One region of the Halomonas sp. SL1 genome, then DNA from elsewhere that is predicted to be linked to it. Evidence: predicted binding sites of a transcription regulator. Region 1 holds the regulator's gene; each other region holds the start of a gene.
The links. Region 1 encodes FNR, which switches genes on or off when oxygen is low (the NO sensors DNR and NnrR bind a similar motif). Its sites were predicted from a motif close to TTGATNTANATCAA; they were not measured.
Positions count from the first base shown of each region.

Region 2: the regulator FNR is predicted to act here: its motif matches at 5,544-5,557, upstream of C9J49_RS14410 (HAD-IC family P-type ATPase).
Region 3: the regulator FNR is predicted to act here: its motif matches at 2,089-2,102, upstream of clpB (ATP-dependent chaperone ClpB).

Region 1 is NZ_PYUQ02000010.1:45,108-52,516, forward strand. It holds gene C9J49_RS03940 (FixH family protein) at 1-241, shown strand, start outside; gene C9J49_RS03945 (heavy metal translocating P-type ATPase) at 250-2,718, shown strand; gene ccoS (cbb3-type cytochrome oxidase assembly protein CcoS) at 2,715-2,957, shown strand; gene C9J49_RS03955 (sulfite exporter TauE/SafE family protein) at 2,954-3,676, shown strand; gene C9J49_RS03960 (hypothetical protein) at 3,765-4,733, shown strand; gene fnr (fumarate/nitrate reduction transcriptional regulator Fnr) at 4,803-5,546, shown strand; gene ttcA (tRNA 2-thiocytidine(32) synthetase TtcA) at 5,731-6,642, opposite strand; gene C9J49_RS03975 (DNA polymerase III subunit epsilon) at 6,729-7,349, opposite strand; gene C9J49_RS03980 (putative nucleotidyltransferase substrate binding domain-containing protein) at 7,391-7,409, opposite strand, start outside.
Region 2 is NZ_PYUQ02000021.1:74,444-81,852, forward strand. It holds gene C9J49_RS14375 (hypothetical protein) at 1-185, shown strand, start outside; gene C9J49_RS14380 (hypothetical protein) at 217-411, shown strand; gene C9J49_RS14385 (DUF938 domain-containing protein) at 469-1,074, opposite strand; gene C9J49_RS14390 (DUF2955 domain-containing protein) at 1,159-2,265, opposite strand; gene C9J49_RS14395 (HlyD family secretion protein) at 2,327-3,388, opposite strand; gene C9J49_RS14400 (Na+/H+ antiporter family protein) at 3,629-4,963, shown strand; gene C9J49_RS14405 (YchJ family protein) at 5,084-5,539, opposite strand; gene C9J49_RS14410 (HAD-IC family P-type ATPase) at 5,656-7,409, shown strand, end outside.
Region 3 is NZ_PYUQ02000020.1:5,537-12,945, reverse strand. It holds gene C9J49_RS13510 (outer membrane protein assembly factor BamD) at 1-184, opposite strand, end outside; gene rluD (23S rRNA pseudouridine(1911/1915/1917) synthase RluD) at 335-1,294, shown strand; gene pgeF (peptidoglycan editing factor PgeF) at 1,305-2,060, shown strand; gene clpB (ATP-dependent chaperone ClpB) at 2,233-4,815, shown strand; gene C9J49_RS13490 (sugar porter family MFS transporter) at 4,914-6,413, opposite strand; gene C9J49_RS13485 (acetolactate synthase 3 large subunit) at 6,866-7,409, shown strand, end outside.

The DNA.
Region 1 (7,409 bases):
GGAGTCGCGCCCGGAGCGGCTGACCCTGAAGCTGATCTTTCCCACCGAAAGCGAGCGCGACCGGCGGCTGACGCTCGAGCACGTGCGCGCCGGCCGCTACGTCACCATGCTCGAGACGCCCCTGCGCCACCGCTGGTACCTGCACCTGGAACCCGGCGACGGCAGCGAGCCCGCCTGGCGCCTCACCGGCGAGGCCCGCTTCCCCGCCGAGGCCGAGATCGTCCTGGCGCCCGGAGACTGAGCGGCACCATGACCGCGACCACCGCCACCGCGCCCGTCGAGCGCGCCGCCTGCTATCACTGCGGCGCCCGGGTTCCACAGGACGCCCCCTGGACGATCACCCTCGACGACGCCGAACACCCGCTGTGCTGCCCCGGCTGCGAGGCGGTGGCCCACGCCATCGTCGACGGCGGCCTGGCCGGCTACTACCGCTTCCGAAGCGAGCTGCCGACACGGCCCGACGAGCGCCGGACCGCCCAGGCCGAGACCTGGGCACTGTTCGACGACCCTGGCCTGCAGCGGCGCTTCGTGCATGCCGACGATGAGGGTGTGCACGCCACCCTGGCGGTGGAGGGCATCACCTGCGCCGCCTGCGCCTGGCTGATCGAGCATCGCCTCAACGCCCTCGACGGCGTCAGCGCCAGCGCCGTCGATCTCACCCACCACCGCGTCCGCGTCGCCTGGGACCCGCAGCGCATCGCCTTCTCGCGGCTGCTCGCCGAACTGGCCGCCATCGGCTACCCGGCCCAGCCCTATGAGCCCGACGAGGCCCAACGACGCCTGCAGCGCGAGGAACGCCGCCAGGTGCGCCGGCTGATCGTCGCCGGGGTCGGCATGATGCAGGTGGCGATGTTCTCGATCCCCTTCTACGTGGCCGGCGACGGCGGCCTGGGCGCCGACTTCGATACCCTCTTCCACTGGCTGGCCTTCGCCCTGACCACGCCGGTGGTGCTCTACTCGGCCCAGCCGTTCTTCGCCGGAGCGCGGCGCGACCTGCGCAACCGACAGCTGGGCATGGACGTGCCGGTGTCGCTGGCCATCGCCGGCGCCTACCTCGCCAGCACCTGGGCGCTGCTCGTCGGCCATGGCGACGTCTACTTCGACTCCGCGGCCATGTTCACCTTCTTCCTGCTGTTCGGCCGTTTCCTGGAGGTGCGCGCCCGGCGGCGCAGCGGGCGCCGCGGCAACGCCCTGACCGAGATCCTGCCGCTGTCGGCGATCCGCCTCGGCGAGCACGGCGAGGAGCGCCTCCTGCCCGCCAGCGAACTGGTCGCGGGCGACCGGGTGCTGGTCAGGCCCGGCCACGGCGTGCCCGCCGACGGCGTGATCGAACAGGGCGCCTCCAGCCTCGACGAATCGATGCTCACCGGAGAGGCGCTGCCGGTGACGCGCGGCGTGGGCGACACCGTGACCGGCGGCAGCCACAACGTCGAAAGCCCGCTGACGGTGCGGGTGACCCATGCCGGACGGGATGCCCGGGCGGCGCGGCTGCTCGACCTCACCGACCGCGCCTTCGCCGAACGCCCGCCCGTCGCGCGCCGGGCGGCCCGGCTGGCCCATCACTTCGTGATCCAGGTGCTGCTGATCGCCGCCGCCACCGGATGGGTCTGGTCATTCGTCGACCCCGAGCGGGCCTTCTGGGTGACCCTCTCGGTGCTGGTGGTCAGCTGTCCCTGCGCCCTGGCGCTGGCCACGCCCGCCGCCCTGACCGCCGCCCACGGCAGGCTCTACCGCCGCGGCGTGCTGCTGACCCGTGCCGACGCCCTGGAGACCCTGCCGCGCCTCGACCGGATGATCTTCGACAAGACCGGCACCCTGACCCAAGGCGAGATGCGGCTGGAGCGCACCGTGCCGCTGGCGGAACACGACCCCGAGCGTCTCACCGCGCTGGCCGCGGCCCTGGAGGCCCATTCCGAGCATCCCATCGCCCGCGCCTTTCGCCCCCATCGCCGCGCCGGCATCAGTGCCCGCGACGTCACCGCCCGCCCCGGCCTGGGCCTCGCCGGCGAGATCGACGGCCGTCCCTGGCGGCTCGGCCGGCCCGACTTCGCGGCCCCGGACCGAGTGCCGACGAATCCGGACAGCGGTGCCGAGATCGGCCACTGGCTGCTGCTGGCCGAGGACGGCGAGCCACGGGCCTGGTTCGCCCTGGGCGACCAGCCTCGGGAAGATGCCGCCACCACCGTCGCCGCCCTGGCGGCGCGAGGCATCGCGGTGGAACTGCTGTCCGGCGACGCCGAGGGGCCCACCCGGGCACTGGCCGAGCGACTGGGCATCGCCGAGTGGCGCGCCGGCGCGAGCCCCGAGGACAAGCTCGCTCGGCTGCGCGACTGCCAGGCCGAGGGCCAGCGGGTGGCCATGGTCGGCGACGGCATCAACGACATCCCGGTGCTGGCCGGCGCCGACATCGCCTTCGCCATGAACGCGGCCACCGACCTGGCCCGCACCCGGGCCGACGCCGTGCTGCTCGGCCCCCATCTCGGGCGGCTGGTCGAAGCGCTCGACGTCGGCCGCGCCACGCGGCGCATCATCCGCCAGAACCTGGGCTGGGCGCTGGCCTACAACCTGCTGGCCCTGCCCCCGGCGGCGCTGGGCTGGGTGCCCCCCTGGCTGGCGGCGCTGGGCATGTCGGCGAGTTCGCTGGTGGTGGTCGCCAATGCCCTGAGGCTGGCCCGCCAGCGGCGCGCCGAGAATACCCTCGCCCGGGAGGCATCATGAGCATTCTCTACCTGCTGATACCGCTGTCGCTGATCCTGCTCGGCCTGGCCGTCTGGGCCTTCTTCTGGGCCGTGCGCCACGACCAGTTCGAGGACCTGGAAGGCCCTGCGCATCGCATCCTGTTCGACGATGACGACCCGCCGCAAGGGCCAGGCCCAGCGCACGATGCGGGCGAGCCGAACGCCGCCCCCGACCGTGACCGAACCCGGGACAAGGACAGCGACAAGGACGCCCGATGAACCCCACCGGACTCGACCTGCCACCGCTGGCCGCGGCCTTCGTCTTCGGCCTGCTCGGCGGCGCCCACTGCATCGGTATGTGCGGCGGCATCATGAGCGCCCTGAGTTTCGCCGTGCCGCCCAGCCTGCGCCATCCGGTCCGGCTCGGCGGCCTGCTGCTGGGCTACAACCTGGGGCGCATCGCCAGCTACGTGCTCGCGGGCGCCCTGGCCGCCGGGCTCGGCACCCTGGTCGGGCTGGCCCCCGGGGTGCGCCTGGCGCTGCAGGTGCTGGCCGCGACGATGCTGATCCTGATGGCGCTCTACATCGCCGACTGGTGGAAGGGGCTGTTGAGGCTGGAGGCCCTCGGCAAGCGCCTGTGGCGCCGCCTGGAGCCCCTCGGACGGCGACTGATGCCGGTCGTGACGGTGCCCCAGGCGATGGCCCTGGGCGCCGTCTGGGGCTGGCTGCCCTGCGGACTGGTCTACTCGATGCTGACCTGGAGCCTGGCCAGCGCCGATCCGCTGCGCGGCGCGGCGCTGATGGGCGCCTTCGGACTCGGCACCCTGCCGGCGCTGCTGGCCACCGGCCTGGCCGCGCGTCGGCTGGGCGGCCTGATCCGCCACCCGGCCACCCGCACCCTGGCGGCACTGACGATCATCGGCTTCGCCCTGTGGCAGCTGTGGGGGCTGTGGCCGGGCGCGATGCCCCACGAGGCCGGCCACGCCGGGCAGCACTGAACCGCTTTCGCCGTCGCGCTTGACCCAGCGCAACACCGCCCGCTTCCGCGACCGCTAGCCTGATGGCATGCACTCCCGGAATCCTGCCATGCCCGTCACCGCTCCTTCCGACTTCGGCGCCGACGACTACGCCGCGGCGCTGGCCGCCAGCAACGCCGACGCCCGTCCCCTGTCGCTGCATCTGCGCCTGCCGCTGCGCCACGATGGCGACGCGCGCGTCGATCACGCCAAGGGCATGGACCCGTTCGAAGTCGACCTGGCCCGACTGGATCGCGAGATGGTGCTGGTGCGACGCTGCCTCGCCCCCGATCGACGGATCGAGGCCCTGCACTGGGGCGGCAGCCTGCCCCCCTGGCTGAGCCTGTCGCGGATGAGCGGGCTGGTCGATCGGCTGGCCTCGCGCTTTCCCTTCGAATCGGGACATTGGCGCGACTTCACCGTCGAACTCGATCCCCGTGCCACGGATCTTCTCACCCTGCGCCATCTGGAGGCACTGGGCTTCAACCGCCTGAAGCTGGTCATGCGCCTGCCGAGGGCCGACCGCCCGGAAGCCCTGACGCGGCTGCAGTCACGCATCGAGCCGCTGCTCGACGAGAGCGTCCGCATGGGCTGGCACTCGCTGAACCTGGTGCTGATCGTGCCGCCGGCGACGCCCGAGCAGGAGGCCGCCGCGGCGCTCGCCACGCTGATGACCATGACGCCGCCACGCCTCTCGCTGCGCCCGGACCCCGCTTGGCAGGAGGGCGAGTCGACGCTGCCGGCGACGCTGCTGGCTCGGATCGAGGACCGCCTGGCCGGAAACGGCTATCGGTCGCTGGGAGGCGGGTTCTACGCCCGCCACGGCGCCGCGCTGGAGGACGCCAGGGCGCAGACGCGACGCGAGCAGGCCCGCGACCGGCTGGGGCTTGGCCCCGGTGCCATCTCGCGGCTGCCCGACGCCGTGGCCTGCAACGCCGGCTCGGCCGAGGACTATGCCGCGGCGCTGGATGAGGGGCGACTGGCCACCGCATCGGGGCACTGGTCGCGCTGCCGCCGTTCGGGCGCGGGACACGGCTAAGGGATGCTATGCCCGGGCGGGTGCTATCCGCCATAATGGGGAAGGCAAGCCCCGATCAAGGAGGACAGCATGCCCGATATCGCAGCCGGCAGGCGCCGCTCACTGCTGCACGAGACCCGCTGCCGGACCTGCAGCCTGAGTTCCCTGTGCCTGCCCCTGGCCCTCGAACTCGAGGACATCGATCAGTTCGATGCCATCATCCGCCGCCGTCCGCCGCTCAAGAAGGGCGAGTCGCTGTTCCGTCAGGGCAGCCCCTTCACCAGCGTCTATGCGGTTCGCTCCGGCAGCCTCAAGCAGATCACCAGCGAAGGCGGCGGCATGGATCAGCTGACCAACTTCTATCTGCCCAGCGAACTGGTGGGGCTGGACGGCATCGACGAGTCGACCTATCCCGGCTCGGTCATCGCGCTCGAGACCACCACCGTGTGCGAGATCCCCTTCGATCGCCTGGATGCCCTGTCGGAAAGCCTGCCGGAGCTGCGCGCCCAGCTCTACCGCAGCATGAGCAAGGAAATGCGCGACGACCGCCGCATGATGCGCCTGCTGTCGCGCAAGACCGCCGACCAGCGGCTGGCCACCTTCTTCGCCAGCCTCTCCGACCGCTTCCGGCGCCGCGGCTACTCCGCCTACAGCTTCCGGCTCTCCATGTCCCGGGCCGACATCGGCAACTACCTGGGGCTGGCCGTGGAAACCGTCAGCCGCATCCTGGGCCGCTTCCAGCAGCAGGGCCTGGTGGCCGTCTCCGGCCGCGAGGTGAACATCCTCGACCTGGACGCCCTGGCCGAGCTGGCCGAGGAAGAGGGCTGCCGCTGACAGCGCCAAGCGCCAAGCGCCAAGCGCCAAGCGCCAAGCGCCAAGCGCGGCAGGATGATGTCATGGCCATTCCTGACGTCAACGAAGAAACCCACAGGACTCGACGTCCCGTGGGTTTCTCATTGGCTTCCTCGACATCTGCCGCCCGTTACTGAGCAGCCGGGCGCTTGCCGCTAGGCGCTACTCACTCGTTATGCAGATCGATGCGGTCGGCCTGCATCTTCGCCTGCTTGTCCTCCAGCCCGGCGAAGTCGAACAGCTCGCGGTCGGCCAGCTGCGAGGGGGCGACGTTGGTGACCGCCTTGAACATGCTTTCCAGACGGCCGGGATGCTTGGCCTCCCACTCGGCCAGCATTTCCTTGACCACTTGGCGCTGCAGGTTGGGCTGCGAGCCGCACAGGTTGCAGGGGATGATCGGGAAGGCCATGCGCTCCGAGAACTCGGCGATGTCGGCCTCGCGGCAGTAGGCCAGCGGGCGGATGACGATGTTCTTGCCGTCGTCGGAGAGCAGCTTGGGCGGCATCGACTTGAGGCTGCCGCCGAAGAACATGTTGAGGAACAGCGTCTCGAGGATGTCCTCGCGATGATGACCGAGCGCGATCTTGGTGGCACCGATCTCCTCGGCATAGCCATAGAGGGAGCCGCGGCGCAGCCGCGAGCACAGCGCGCAGGTGGTCTTGCCTTCCGGGGTCTTCTCCTTGACCACCGAGTAGGTGTCGCGCTCGAGGATATGGTAATCGACGCCGAGCCCGTCCAGGTACTCGGGCAGCACATGCTCGGGGAAGCCGGGCTGCTTCTGGTCGAGGTTCACCGCCACCAGCGAGAAGTTCACCGGCGCGTTGCGCTGCAGATTCCGCAGGATCTCCAGCATGGTGTAGCTGTCCTTGCCGCCGGACAGGCACACCATCACCTTGTCACCCTCGCGGATCATGTCGAAGTCGATGATGGCGTTGCCGACCTGGCGCCGCAGCCGCTTCTGCAGCTTGTTGAACTCGCGCTTGGCCTTGGCGTCGGGCGCCTCGGCGGACAGGGTCGACGGCTCGGCCGAAGCGGCCTCATCGGCGGGACGGGGATCGAAGGTCACGGCATCTTGCATGGTCGGGGCGCTGCCAGGGCAATCGGGGAAAGGGAAAGGGCGCCTATCCTACCACCCTGCCGCCAGGCTGGCGACGTGGCGCGCGTTCAGCCGCTGCGGCGCTCGAGCAGCGCGTCGCGGTCCAGCCGCAGGTGCATCAGGGCCGTGGTCACGGCGGTGCCCAGCACGCTGTGGCGCCCCATCAGCGGCACCTCGAGCTGCGCGGCGACCCGCTCGAAGGCCGGTGCCACCTCGAGCCGCGAATGATGATGGTAACGCTGGTAACGCTGGACCAGGTCGATGCCGGCATTGGGCAGGTCGAAGCCGAATCGGGCGCGCAGCGGGCGGTTCAGCAACGCCAGGTCGCGATCCAGCCGCCAGCCGACCAGCGGGCGATTGCCGACGAAGTCGAGCAGCCGCGCCAGGGCCTGGTCGAGCGTCACGCCGTCGTCGAGATCGATGCCGCGCAGGCCGTGACGCCGCAGCACCTCGGCGTCCACGCCTTCCGGGCGCGTCAGCCGCAGCTCCAGCGACTCGCTGGTCAGCACCCGATCGCCGCGCAGGCGCACCGCGGCGATCGCCAGCGGCTCGGCGCTGCGCACGTCGCCGCCGGTCGACTGCACGGCCAGCGCCACCAGCTCCTCCCCCGTATAGGGGCGGAACAGCCAGCCATACTGGCCATGGGCGTGGCGGTGGCGGTCGACCAGGCGGCGCAGGGTCTTGAGCATGTCGATGTCCTTGTCGTGTCGAGAGGCGGCGGCCGGCCACCTCAGGTGTATTCGAGGTGA
Region 2 (7,409 bases), on a different contig from region 1:
AGTACCACGACCTGCCCGACCTGGAGGACTTACAGCATGGAGGCGCCATCAGCCGTGGCCTGCCGAACTTCAAGACCCGTGACGGTCACGAGGTGGAGCGTCTCGGCCCGGGAGAATTCTCGGTCCGTGTGCCCGGTGAAGAACGCGGCGTCTCGGTGTGGACCCACGATCCCGAGCATGTCTGATAGGCTGGGCGCTCCTCAGAAGGAGCCCGACATGCCACGACGCGTCCCAACCGCCCTGCTCTGCCTCGCCCTGCTGGCCACCCTCGGCGGCTGCACCACCTACACCTGGCCCGATGGCCACCGCGAGACGGTGTGGGGCGTGCCCGCCGAAGACGAGACCAAGACCGACCAGCAAAGGCGCGCCGAAGGCGTGCAGTATCGCCAGCCGGGCGAAGTACCCGAATAACGCCGTTGGCACGGCCGGGGCGTCACCCGCCTGCCACGACGCCCTGACTCACGCCTCCTACGCCAGCCCCTTTCTCCATACCAGGCAGAGGTTGTTGGCCGGCATCTCGACCAGGCGCTCGAGCCAGAGGCCGTATCGCTCTGCCTCCGCGCTCACGTCCGCCAGATCGCGGATCCCCCAGCGCGGGTCCCGCGACCGCAGATCGGCGTCGAATGCCAGGTTGCTGGCCGCGGTCGGTTGATCCACGCGCAGGTAGGGGCCGTAAAGCAGCAACGTACCGCCTTCCTCGAGACGCTCTCCGGCCCGCGCCATCAGGGCCTCGGTCACCGCCCAGGGCGAGATATGGATCAGGTTGATGGCGACGATCGCCTCGAAGCGGCCCGCTGGCCAGTCACCGGTAGCATCCAGCGCCAGCGGCGACCGCAGGTTGGGCAGCTCGACCACCTCACGCCAGGCCGCGATGGAAGCCCGAGCCTCCGGGGTCGGGTCGCTGGGCTGCCAGTCCCAGTCAGGCCGGGCCGCGGCGAAGTGGCAGGCATGCTCGCCGCTCCCGGAGGCCAGCTCGAGCACCCGGGCCGGGCCGGGCAGTGCCTCGGCCAGCACCTCGAGAATCGGCTGGCGGTTGCGGGCCGCGGCAGGGCTGTAACGTCGAGCATCGGTCATGGCGTGCCTCTGGCGAAAGCGTGAACAAATGAAACCGCGCCGATGATAGCCCCATCGCCCCTCGCGCCTCCAGGCCGTATGCCCTCAGAGCGCCGTGTCTCGTGTCATCGGCGAAGCGTTGAGCAGCCGATGCAGCACCGCCATCGCCACCAGGGTGACGACCATCGCCACGCTCATGGAACTGAACCGGTACAGGGCGGCATAGACGAAATCCTGATTCGGGCCCAGGTACTGGCCATAGAGGATGCCCAGGGTGGTCAGGGCACCGAAGCCGACGCCCGATCCTCCGCCCTCGAGCAGATGGATGCGCGCGAAGAGCATCAATCCGACCCAGTAGCTGAGCATCACCAGCAGCAGATGGTCGGCCTGGGTGAACAGCAGCAGCTGCATCAGGATCGCCATGTTGCAGCCCAGCAGCGCCCCGACCCCGCGCTTGACCGCCGACACCCTGGCGTTGGGGTAACCCAGCGCGAAGAGGATCAGGATGGTGGCCATCTGCGCCGACAGCGAGTCCCTCAGGTCCAGGATCTGAAAGACCGCGAAGGACAGCGTGGCGATGATGGCGCCGATCAGCGTCTGGTGTCGCACCAGGGAAGCCGGCTTGTCGACCGTCGGCGGCGGCCGGCGCGCCTCTCGATCGGGAAACAGCAGGTGCATCAACGCCGCCAGGCACACGGCCAGCACGCTGGCCACCACGTTATGGGTCAGCAGATCGAAGAGATCGACCTCGGGATAGCTGGCGAAGTGCAACAGCACGCTGAGCGTCAGCACGCCGTTGGCGCCAAACAGGAACAGCGGCCCCTTCGCCATCAGCCGGAAACGCGAATAGAACAGCAGGAACGCCAGTCCCGTCATTACCACCGGCATGTGCTGGGTCAACCCGACCACCAGCGACACCTCGACCACGTTGAGGCAGGCGTTGCCCAGGAACTGGCGCACCACGTGCGCATTGAAGACCGGTATCATGCCGACCAGGAACATGGGATAGACGGTGAAGAAGACCCCATAGTCCCAGTGCATGAAGTGGCTGATGGCGAAGCCGATCATGCCCGCGAAAGCCACGCGCAGGCACTGCCGCATGTCGTTGGACGAGAAGCGAGACTCCCCGGCTTCCTGCTCCTCGGGGCCATGGCCGCGATGCGGCAGCACCAGTCCTGCGGAGCGCAGCAGCAGCCGTCTCACCCGATGCACCAGCTCGCGCCACGTTTCCGATGCCGTAGGGTCGTCGCCCTGCCCAGGCCGATCTGGCCGATCAATAGACATAGTGCAGCCAGGACATCAGCCGGATCTGCAGGCCGCCGAACAGGGTCGCCAGTGGATTCGCCTCGGGCAACAGCTGCACGGTGGCCCGCGCGCCGCTGACGGGCAGCGGCTCGGGCGGATCCTCCACCTCGAGGTGGAGGCGAACGCGCTGGGCGTCGCGTACCCAGCGGTCGGTCGCCGGAATGTCCGCCAGCGTGCCGTCCGCGGCCAGCTGACCATCCTGCACGCCGGCATCCCGCGAGGCCACGCGCGCCTCGAACACCCGTCCCGGGAGGGCGTCGAAGACCACCCGGGCCGATTCCCCTTCGCGCACGTGTCGAAGGCTCTTCTCGCGCAGGTCGGCGACCAGGTCGAGCCCCTCGCCCACCACCGCCAGCGCCGACTGCCCGCGGGTGACGTAATCGCCCTCGCGCAGCTGAAGGTTGGTCACCACGCCGTCGCGCTCGGCGCGCACCAGAGTGTGCGACAGGTCGAGCTCGGCCTGGTCGATGGCGTTATCCGCCTGGCGCAGCTGCAGGTTGCCGTCGCCGCGTTCGCCGAGCTGCACCTCCAGCTGACGGATGCGGGCCTGGGCCGCCGCCACCGAGGAACGCGCCTGGCGCTCCTCGGCCACGATGCTGTCGACCCGCTGCCGGGAGATGCTGTGGCGACTGAGCATCGTCTCGGCTCGACGGCGCTCCCCGGCCAGCTCCTCGGCGGAGGCCCGGGCCGCATCGAGATCGGCATGCGCCTCGGCGAGATCGGCCTCGAGCAGCGCGTTGTCGCGGACCGCCGCCTCTCGGGCAAGCCGGGCCTGGTGCAGCGCCAGTTCGAAGGGCGCGCGATCGAGCGAGAACAGCACGTCGCCGCGTTCGACCCGTTGATTGTTGGTCACGGCCACCGCCTCGACGCGGGCCGACACCTCCGGCGCGACCCGCACCACGGGGCGTAGCACCCGGGCCTGGGGGGTCATCGGCATGAAGGTGTCGGCGATGATGAAGTAGACGAACAGCACGCCGAAGGCCGCCAGCGCGACCCGGACCCAGCGCGCGAAACTCTGATCTGGAGTCATGGACTCGCTCCCGTCGATGCCACCGGCCAGGACGACCGGATGGGGCAAAAGGCCGAGATGATAGCAATTCTTTTAGCAAGCTAAAAGATGCCATGCAATCGTAACCGTCCCCTCGCCCCGCCACTCTCGGGCCCTCGATGGCCCGACCGGCGCGGCATGCCTGGCATCGCCAGCCGAGATGACTACAATGGGCGGCTTGATTTTCCGCCCATTCCTCCGACACTCCCGCAAGGAACCCTCATGAACGCCATCGTGCTTGCCATCCTGGTCATGGTCACCCTGAGCCTGATGCGGGTGTCCGTGGTCTTCGCGCTGATCGCCGCCACCCTGGTCGGCGGCCTCTATGCCGGCATGCCGATCGGCGAGATCATGGACGCCTTCAACGACGGCCTGGGCAACGGGGCCACCGTGGCCATCTCCTACGCCGTGCTCGGCGCCTTCGCGGTGGCCCTGTCACGCTCGGGCATCACCCAGCTCCTGTCCCAGAAGGCCATCGCCGGTCTCCGGCTGGACCAGGGAATCCCCCACCGCCGCACCATCGTCTATGTGCTGCTCGGCGTGCTGCTGGCCTTCTCGGTCAGCTCGCAGAACCTGATCCCGGTGCACATCGCCTTCATCCCGGTGCTGGTGCCGCCACTGCTCAAGCTGATGAACCACCTGAAGCTCGACCGTCGCGCCGTGGCCTGCGTGATCACCTTCGGTATCACCGCACCGTACATGCTGCTGCCGGTAGGCTTCGGCTCGATCTTTCTCCACGACATCCTGCTGACCAACCTCAACGACAACGGCCTCGACGTGACCGCCGCCATGGTGCCCACGGCGATGATCGTGCCGATCGGCGGCATGGCGATCGGCCTGGTCGTGGCGATCCTGTTCAGCTATCGCGGCAAGCGCAGCTACGAAGACCGCGACCTGGCCCACGGCGACGAGACACCCGCCGAGGCCGCCGGCCACCTCAAGCCCTGGCAGATCGCCGTGCTCGGCCTGTCGCTGGTCGGCACCGTGGTGGTACAGCTGGTCAGCGGTTCCATGGTGCTCGGCGGCCTGTTCGGCTTCGCCGTACTCTCCGTCAGCGGCGTGTTCCACTGGCACGAGCAGGACGACATCTTCACCGAAGGCATGCGCATGATGGCGCTGGTCGGCTTCATCATGATCGCGGCCGCCGGCTTCGCCAGCGTCATGCAGGCCAGCGGCCAGGTCGAGAGCCTGGTGGAAAGCTCCACCGCCCTGATCGGCGACCACAAGGGCCTGGCCGCCCTGGTCATGCTGCTGGTGGGCCTGTTCATCACCATGGGCATCGGCTCATCGTTCTCGACCATCCCGATCATCGCCTCGATCTACGTGCCGCTGGCGATCGGCTTCGGCTTCTCGCCGATGGCCACCATCGCCCTGGTCGGCACCGCCGCCGCCCTGGGCGACGCCGGCTCACCGGCCTCGGACTCCACCCTCGGCCCGACCGCCGGCCTCAACGCCGACGGCCAGCACGACCACATCTGGGACAGCGTGGTGCCGACCTTCCTGCACTACAACATCCCGCTGATCGGCTTCGGCTGGCTCGCCGCCATGATGCTCTGAACCCGGGCGGTGCCCGGGAGCGGCAAGCCGAAAGCTTGAAGCTGAAAGACACAACAGCCCCGCCGGCATATACCGGCGGGGCTGTTGTATTTCATGCCGGCCATCCGGCCAACAGGGGGATTAGCCTCGAACGCAGCAGGCCTTGCCCTTCTTCCCGCTCCCACACGGGCAGGGATCGTTGCGCCCCGGCTTGAGCCGGGTCACCGAGGGCTCGCCGTCCACGTAGACCCAGCGGCCCGCCTCGCGCCGAAAGCGCGACCGCTCCTCCAGAGCGCCCCAGCGGCGCCCCTCACGGAAGGTGGCGCGAAAGTGCACCCTGCCGGTATCGCCGTCCTCGCCGTGATCGAGGATCTCGAGGTGCACCCACTGGGTCGGATCGTCGTCCGGCAAGGCCGTCGGACGCGTCTCGGGCGCCCAGCTGTCCAGCAGATAGTCGTTCAGGCCCAGGGCGAAGGCGCTGTAGCGCGAGCGCATCAGCGCCTCGGGCGTCGGCGCCGGCTCTCCGTCATGGTAGCGGCCACAACAGGCCGTAAGCGGCAGGCCAGTGCCGCAGGGGCAGGGTTCGGCGTCTTTCATGGCATTGATCCAGGTCAAGGGGTGAACCGGACATGATAGCGAATCGTGTCCGCCACTTGCCGCCTCCGCTGCGCTGCAGCATTCTCATCACACGCCCTCGCCACGGAGGCCAAGGCATGGACGTCGCCTATCACTCCCCGACCACATCCTGGCACGCCCTGAGTGCCGAAGAGGCCCTCGATCGCCAACAGAGCCATCCGCGCGGCCTGACCGACGAGGCCGTCGCCGAGCGCCAGCGACGCTTCGGTCCCAACCGCCTGCCCCAGGCACGCCCTCGCTCCGCCTGGCGCAGGCTGGCGTCACAGTTCGCGAACCTGCTGATCGTCATTCTGATCGTCGCGGCCCTCGGCAGCCTGGCCCTTGGCGCCATCGTGGATGCCATTGCCATCCTCTCCGTGGTCGCCATCATCGCACTGGTCGGCTACGTCCAGGAAGGCCGTGCCGAGCAGGCGCTGGCCCGCATTCGCGACCTGCTTGCCCCAAGCGCCCAGGTACTGCGCGGCGGCCGCCGCCAGGAAGTGCCTGCCGAGGCACTGGTGCCGGGAGACATCGTCCTGCTGGAGAGCGGCGATCGAGTGCCTGCCGACCTGCGCCTGCTGGAGGCACGTCGGCTGCGTCACCAGGAGGCCACACTGACCGGCGAGTCGTTACCCGTGGACAAGGGCACCGCAGCGGTGGCGGAAAACGCCGAGCTCGGCGATCGCAGCAGCATGGCCTATGCCGGCACCCTGGTGGCGCAGGGCAGCGCCCGGGGGCTGGTGGTGGCGATCGGAGCGGACACCGAACTCGGCCGCATCTCCGCGCTGCTGGGCAGGGTCGAGCCACTGCGCACGCCGCTGCTGCGCCAGCTCGACCGCGCCGGACGGGTACTGGCAACGCTGATCCTGGCATGCGCGATCGCCACGGCGCTGGTCGGCGTGCTGCTGCACGGGAGTCCCTGGCCGACGATGTTCATGGCCGCGGTAGGCCTCGCGGTCGCGGCCATCCCGGAGGGGCTGCCGGCCATCGTCACCATCGGCCTGGCGCTGGGAGTTCAGGCCATGGCCCGCTCGCGAGCCATCATCCGCCGTCTTCCCGCGGTGGAGACCCTGGGGTCAGTATCGACGATCTGCTCGGACAAGACCGGCACCCTGACCCGCAACGAGATGACCGCCCAGGCGATCTGGCTGCCCGAAGGCGAGTTTCACCTCGACGGCATCGGCTTCGCCCCCGAGGGCGCATTCCACCGCGTCGACGACGGCAAGACCAGCCCGGCCCCGCTCGACCTCGATGACCAGCATGCCCTGCGTCACTTCCTGAACGTCGGCGTACTGTGCAACGACGCCGAGCTGGTCCACGAAGACGAGACATGGCGCATCCATGGCGACCCTACCGAGGGGGCGCTGGTGGTGGCCGCCGCCAAGGCCGGCCTGCCGGTGGTGCAGACGCGCCGTCATCATATCCGACACGACGCCATCCCCTTCGACGCCGGACGTCAGTACATGGCCACCCTCCACGACATGGAAGGGAGTCCCCGCCTGCTGGTCAAGGGCGCGCCGGACAGGCTGCTGGCGATGTGTCACCGGGTGCGCACCGACCGGGGCGAGGACTCACTGGAACTTTCTCTCTGGGAGCAACGCCTCCATGCCCTGTCCGACAGGGGCCTGCGTGTGCTGGCCCTGGCCGAGAAACCGCTGTCCTCACGCCTGAAGCTGACCGACGAGCACGCCGAGTCGGAACTGGTACTGCTGGGTCTGGTGGGCATGCTCGACCCGCCCCGGGAGGAAGCCATCGCCGCGGTGGCCGAGTGCCGGGCCGCGGGCATTCGTCCGGTCATGATCACCGGCGACCACGGCGTCACCGCGCGCGCCATCGCCGAGCGGCTGGGCTT
Region 3 (7,409 bases), on a different contig from region 1:
TGGCTTCGAGCCGGTTGATGGCGGTGGTAAAGCGTCCGCCCTCCAGCGCCGAGCGTCCCTCGTCGTACAGCTGGCGTTCCTGCAGGTCAGGCGCCTCCTGCTCCTGAGAACTGGCACAGCCGGCCAGCAGGGCACTCGCCAGCAGCATGACGGCCAGGCGGGGTCCGGTCGTGATAACGCGCATCGTGATCCTCGTGTCAAACAACCCTGGGTGGCCGTGCTAGAATCGGCCCGAATTCGCCCACTATAAAGCACCTCGTGGCAAAACGCAGTCACCGCGCCGAGCGTGCTGCCGCGGAGCGCTCCACCGCCCAGACGGATGATCATCGAGTCCATGTCCCAGACCTTCGAAGCCCAGCACCGCGTCCCCGAGCACATGGCCGGCCTGCGCCTCGACCAGGCCGCCGCCGACCTCTTCTCCGACTTCTCCCGGGAACGCCTCAAGGCCTGGATCAAGGAGGGCGCGCTGACCCTGGACGGCCGTCCCGCCAAGCCTCGCGACAAGGTCTACGGCGGCGAGGCCGTGGCGCTGACCGCGACGGTCGAGGACGATGCCCGCTTCGAGCCCGAGGACATCCCGCTGGACGTGGTGTACGAGGACGACGAGGTGCTGGTGATCAACAAGCCGCCCGGCCTGGTGGTGCACCCGGCCGCCGGCAATCCCGATGGCACCCTGCTCAACGGCCTGCTGCATCACTGTCCCGCGCTGGCGGCGGTGCCGCGGGCCGGCATCGTGCATCGCCTGGACAAGGACACCAGCGGGCTGATGGTGGTGGCCAAGACCCTGGGCGCCCAGACCGCGCTGGTGGAGCAGCTCCAGGCGCGTACCGTGTCCCGCGAGTACGACGCCGTCTCGGTCGGGGTAATGACCTCCGGCGGCAAGGTGGACGCGGCCATCGGCCGTCACCCCAAGGACCGCAAGCGCCAGGCGGTGACCGCCTCCGGCAAGCCGGCGGTGACGCACTATCGGGTGGTCGAGCGTTTCCGCGCCCACACCCACGTGCGCTGCAAGCTGGAGACCGGCCGCACCCACCAGATCCGCGTGCACCTGGCGCACCTGCACTATCCGCTGATCGGCGACCCGGTCTACGGCGGGCGCCTCAAGCTGCCGGCCGGCGCCGGCGAGACGCTCAAGGAGGTACTGCGCGAGTTCCCCCGCCAGGCGCTGCACGCCCGCAAGCTGGCCTTCGTGCACCCGACCAGCGGCGAGACGCTGACCTTTCGCGCCGCCCTGCCGGATGACATGCTGATGCTGCTGGACTTCCTGCGCGAAGACCGCGAGACTCGCCGCTAAGGAAACCGCGATGAGCGATGCCCTCGACCTGCGCCCGACCCTGATTCGCCCCGACTGGCCGGCGCCGCCCTCGGTGGCGGCCTGCGTTACCACCCGCGAGACCGGGCCCAGTCAAGGGCGCTTCGCCGCCTTCAATCCGGCGCAGCACGTCGGCGACAACGCTGCCCACGTGGCACTGTGCCGCCGCCAGCTGCAGAAGGAAGTCGGCGATGACCGGCCGCTGCTGTGGCTCGATCAGGCCCACGGCGCCCGGGTGCAGTCGGAATACCTCGAGACCCCGCCCGAGGCCGATGCCTCGGTGGCCCTCGACCGTGGTCATGCCTGCGTGGTGCTGACCGCCGACTGCCTGCCGGTGTTCTTCTGCGACCGCGACGGCCAGCGGGTCGGCGTGGCCCACGCCGGCTGGCGCGGCCTGGCCGGCGGCGTGCTCGAGGCCACGGTGGCCGCCATGGGCGCGCCGCCCGAGTCGCTGATGGCCTGGCTGGGGCCGGCGATCTCCAATGCCCAGTTCGAGGTCGGGCGCGAGGTGCGCGAGGCCTTCGTCGCCGTGCAGCCCGATGCCGCCGAGGCCTTCGTGCCGAGCCCCTATCGGCTGGGCCACTACATGGCCGACCTGTACAAGCTGGCGCGACTGCGCCTGGAACGGCTGGGACTGTCCCATATCAGCGGCGGCCACTTCTGCACCGCCTGCGAATCCCGCTTCTATTCCTACCGCCGTGACGACGGCGTCACCGGCCGCATGGCCAGCATGATCTGGCTGCGCTGAGTTACCCGCGGCGAGAGCGCCTCGCTCCTTGATGCATATCAACCCTCCGGCGTTTCCTCCGGCGGCTGACTTGAAAGCCGGCCATCCTGACGCCACTTAAGATGTCAAGACTCATGACATTGGGACAGGCGGCGCGTCCGAATCGCGCCGCTACCCCGACGGAGGAAACGCTATGCGAATCGACAAGTTCACCGCCAAGCTGCAGAACGCCGTGGCTGATGCCCAGTCGCTGGCCGTGGGCCACGGTCATAACCAGCTCGAGCCCGGCCACCTGCTGCTGGCGCTGCTCGATGCCAGCGATACTGGCGTCAAGGCGCTGGTGCAGAAGGCCGGCGGCGACGCCGCCAGGCTGCGCGACGGCCTGGTCGGCCATCTCGACGACCTGCCCAAGGTCGGCGATTTCGACGGCGAGGTGCAGCCGTCCCGCGACCTGATGAAGCTGTTCAACCTCACCGACCGCGAGGCCCAGAAGCGCGGCGACCAGTACATCGCCAGCGAGCTGGTGCTGCTGGCCGCGCTGGAGATGCGCCATGCGGTGAGCAAGCTGCTCGGCCAGGCGGGTGTGAGCCGCAAGTCGCTGGAGACCGCCATCGACAGCGTGCGCGGCGGCGAGAAGGTCAGCGATCCCAACGCCGAGGAGAGCCGCGAGGCGCTGGAGAAGTACACCCTGGATCTCACCGAGCGGGCGTCCAGCGGCAAGCTCGACCCGGTGATCGGCCGCGACGACGAGATCCGCCGCACCGTGCAGGTGCTGCAGCGCCGGACCAAGAACAACCCGGTGCTGATCGGCGAGCCCGGCGTCGGCAAGACCGCCATCGTCGAGGGTCTGGCCCAGCGCATCGTCGACGGCGAGGTGCCCGAGGGCCTCAAGGACAAGCGCGTGCTGTCGCTGGACATGGGCGCGCTGCTGGCCGGGGCCAAGTTCCGCGGCGAGTTCGAGGAACGCCTGAAAGCGGTGCTCAAGGAGCTGGCCCAGGAGGAGGGCCGGATCATCCTGTTCATCGACGAGCTGCACACCATGGTCGGTGCCGGCAAGGCCGAGGGCGCCATGGACGCCGGCAACATGCTCAAGCCGGCGCTGGCGCGCGGCGAGCTGCACTGCGTGGGCGCCACCACCCTCGACGAGTACCGCCAGCACATCGAGAAGGATGCCGCCCTGGAGCGTCGCTTCCAGAAGGTGCTGGTCGACGAGCCCTCCGAGGAAGATACCGTGGCCATCCTGCGCGGCCTCAAGGAACGCTACGAGGTGCACCACGGCGTCGACATCACCGACGGCGCCATCATCGCCGCGGCCAAGCTGTCGACCCGCTACATCACCGATCGCCAGCTGCCGGACAAGGCCATCGACCTGATCGACGAGGCCTGCTCGCGGATCCGCATGGAGCTCGACTCCAAGCCCGAGGAGATGGACCGCCTCGACCGCCGGCTGATCCAGCTCAAGATGGAGCGCGAGCACCTCAAGAAGGAGACCGACGAGGCCTCCAAGAAGCGCCTCGACAGCCTCGAGGAACAGATCGAGGAGCTCGAGCGCGAGTACGCCGATCTCGACGAGATCTGGAAGGCCGAGAAGGCCAGCATCCAGGGCGCGGCCCAGTTCAAGGACGAGCTCGACCGTGCCCGCATCGACCTCGAGCAGGCGCGCCGTCAGGGCGACCTGGGGCGGATGTCCGAGCTTCAGTACGGGGTGATTCCCGAGCTCGAGCAGAAGATCGCCGAGTCCAGTGACGCCGAGGCCGATACCGCCAAGCACCAGCTGCTGCGCTCCAACGTCACCGAGGAGGAGATCGCCGAGGTGGTGTCGCGCTGGACCGGCATTCCGGTGTCCAAGATGCTCGAGGGCGAGCGCGACAAGCTGCTGCGCATGGAGGAAGCGCTGCACGAGCGGGTCATCGGCCAGGACGAGGCGGTCACCGCGGTGGCCAACGCCGTGCGCCGCTCCCGGGCCGGGCTCGCCGACCCGAACCGCCCCAACGGCTCCTTCCTGTTCCTCGGCCCGACCGGGGTGGGCAAGACCGAGCTGTGCAAGTCGCTGGCCGGCTTCCTGTTCGACACCGAGGAAGCCATGGTGCGCATCGACATGTCCGAGTTCATGGAGAAGCACTCCGTGGCCCGGCTGATCGGCGCGCCTCCCGGCTACGTCGGCTACGAGGAGGGGGGCTACCTGACCGAGGCGGTGCGCCGCAAGCCCTACTCGGTGCTGCTGCTCGACGAGGTCGAGAAGGCCCACGCCGACGTCTTCAACATCCTGCTGCAGGTGCTCGAGGACGGCCGCCTGACCGATGGCCAGGGCCGCACGGTGGACTTCCGCAACACCGTGATCGTGATGACCTCCAACCTCGGCTCCGAAATCATCCAGGGCATGGGCGGCGACGACAGCGGCTACGCGCAGATGAAGTCCGCGGTGATGGACGTGGTCGGCACCCACTTCCGCCCCGAGCTGATCAACCGCATCGACGAGGTGGTGGTGTTCCACGCCCTGCGTCAGGAGCAGATCCAGGCCATCGCCGCCATCCAGCTCGAGCGCCTGCGCGGGCGGCTGGCCGAGCACGACCTGTCGCTCGAAGTCTCCGACGCGGCCATGGCGCAGCTGGCCGAGGTCGGCTTCGATCCGGTGTTCGGCGCGCGGCCGCTGAAGCGGGCGATCCAGAACCGCCTCGAGAATCCGCTGGCCCAGGACCTGCTGGCCGGGGCGTTCTCGCCGGGCGATGTCATTCGCGTCGAGGCCGAGGGCGACCGCCTGGTGTTCCAGAGCTGAGGCGTTACACGCCCTGAAACGAGACCGCCCGCGCCGAAAGGCGCGGGCGGTTTTCTTTTGCCGGGCCGCCTGCTCGACGGCGGGGAGGCTGCGTCGTATCAGGCGCGCTGGGCGGCGGCGCTCGAGGCCTCGCGCTTGCCCTGCGGTTCGCGCACCAGGCGCTTCTGCAGCTCCTCGAGGGAGACGCCCTTGGTCTCCGGCATCAGGAACATCACGAACACCAGCTGCAGCGCCATCATCACGGCGAAGAAGGCGAACACCGGGCCGCCGCTGAAGGTGCCGAGCACCCACGGCATCAGCAGCGCGATCAGCGCCGCGCACACCCAGTGCACCGAGCTGCCGAAGGATTGGCCGCGGGCCCGCACGTGGTTGGGGAACACCTCGGAGATGAACACCCAGATGATCGCCCCCTGGCTCATGGCGTGGGCGGCGATGAACAGGCCCAGCAGCAGTGGCACGTCCAGCCCGCCGAGCTCGCCGCTGAAGAAGGCGCGCGAGATCAGCACCAGCGAGACCAGATAGCCGGCCGAGCCGATGTAGAGCAGGGTGCGGCGCCCCAGGCGATCGATCAGCGCCATGCCGAGCATGGTGAACACCAGGTTGACCAGGCCGATGCCGGCGGTGGAGAGCAGGGCGGTGTTGGCGCCGAGCTCGGCGGCCTCGAGCACCCGCGGGGCATAGTAGATGATGAAGTTGATGCCCGAGAGCTGGTTGAAGAAGGCGATCAGGAAGGCCAGCAGGATCGGCAGCCGGTAGCGGCCGGAGAAGAAGCCGGCGTGGGCGCGCTCCTCGCTGTCCTCGGCGGCCTGGATCTCGGCGATCTGGGCGTCGACGTCGGCGGCGGGGTCGAGGCGCAGCAGCACCTCGCGGGCGCCCTGGGTGTCGCCGCGATGCAGGATCAGCCAGCGCGGGCTGCGCGGCACCCGGCTGATCAGCAGGGTGTAGAGCAGCGCCGGCACGATCTCGATGCCGAGCATCCAGCGCCAGGCATTGGTCTCGAACAGCCCGCCCACCACGTAGTTGGAGATGAAGGCCATCAGGATGCCGAACACCACGTTGAACTGGTACAGCGCGACCAGGGTGCCGCGGTGCTTGGCCGGGGCGATCTCGGAGATGTAGGTCGGGGCGGCCACCGAGGAGATGCCGACGCCGATGCCGCCCAGCAGGCGGAACAGCGAGAACCAGTAGGGATCGGTGGCCAGCGCCGAGCCGATCGCGGACACCAGGTAGAGCATGCCGATCAGCAGCAGGGTGGCGCGGCGGCCCAGGCGGTCGGTCGGCCAGTTGCCGCCGATGGCGCCGATCACGGTGCCCCACAGGGCCATGGACATGATCAGCAGGCCGTGTTGGAGGTCGCTGAGCCCCCAGAGCGTCTGGATGGGCTGGTCGGCGCCCGAGATGACCGCGGTGTCGAAGCCGAACAGGAAGCCGGCCAGGGCCACGGTGATGGACCACTGCACGATGCGTGACATGGGCGTCTCCTCGGTGAGGCGGTGTTCTGAATGTGGGTGAATCGATTCATCTTGCAGGCGTCGCCTTGTCGGCGTGACGAGGAAGCGGAAGGGCGCTCGAGAAAGGTGAATCGTGTCAGCTGGCATCATTAAAGCAGCAACGCCAGGCGGTCGCGAGTCGGTCATTTTAGACTTTCGTCTTAAACGATGGCGAGAGCGGGGCGCGGAAACGCCGAAATGCGCCGATCGGCGCCTGCCGGTGCGGGCGGCGGTTGACACTTTTCGGACGCTATTGGAATCTTGACCCTTCCTGATTATCGGGCGCGGACTCCAGCGGGCGACCCCCGATTTCCGTGCGAAGGGTAGGCCGCCTGGCCTCTACCCGCCGAAGGACTTCCGGGTCCGGGCTAACCGCCCGGCCTGGCCAACGCCCCGACGCGGTGATCCGCCGTGATTAGAGTGCTGGCCCTAACCGGGCCTCAATACGCCAGGGTTTGGCATCAGGTGCCGGCGAGACCGGCAGCGGCATACCGCCGCACTCGACCCCGTGCCCGACGAGGGCGCGGATCGCACTCGAGACCTCCAGGGGAGAAACATCAGTGGAACTGCTTTCCGGCGCGGACATGATCGCCCGCTTCCTGCAAGACGAGGGCGTCGAATACATCTACGGCTATCCCGGCGGCGCTGCGCTACACATCTATGACGCCCTGTTCCGACAGGACAAGGTCAAGCACATCCTGGTGCGCCACGAACAGGCCGCCACCCACGCCGCCGACGGCTACGCCCGGGCCTCCGGCAAGCCGGGCGTGGTGCTGGTCACCTCCGGTCCCGGCGCCACCAACGCGGTGACCGGCATCGCCACCGCCTACATGGACTCGATTCCCATGGTGGTGCTGTGCGGCCAGGTGATGAGCCACCTGATCGGCGACGATGCCTTCCAGGAAACCGACATCGTCGGCGTGACCCGGCCGATCGTGAAGCACAGCTTCTCGGTCAAGCATCCGAGCGAGATTCCGGAAGTCCTCAAGAAGGCCTTCTATCTGGCGTCCACCGGGCGGCCCGGCCCGGTGGTGGTGGACATTCCCAAGGACATGACCGCCCCCACCGAGCGCTACGAGTACGTCTATCCGAAGAAGGTCAAGC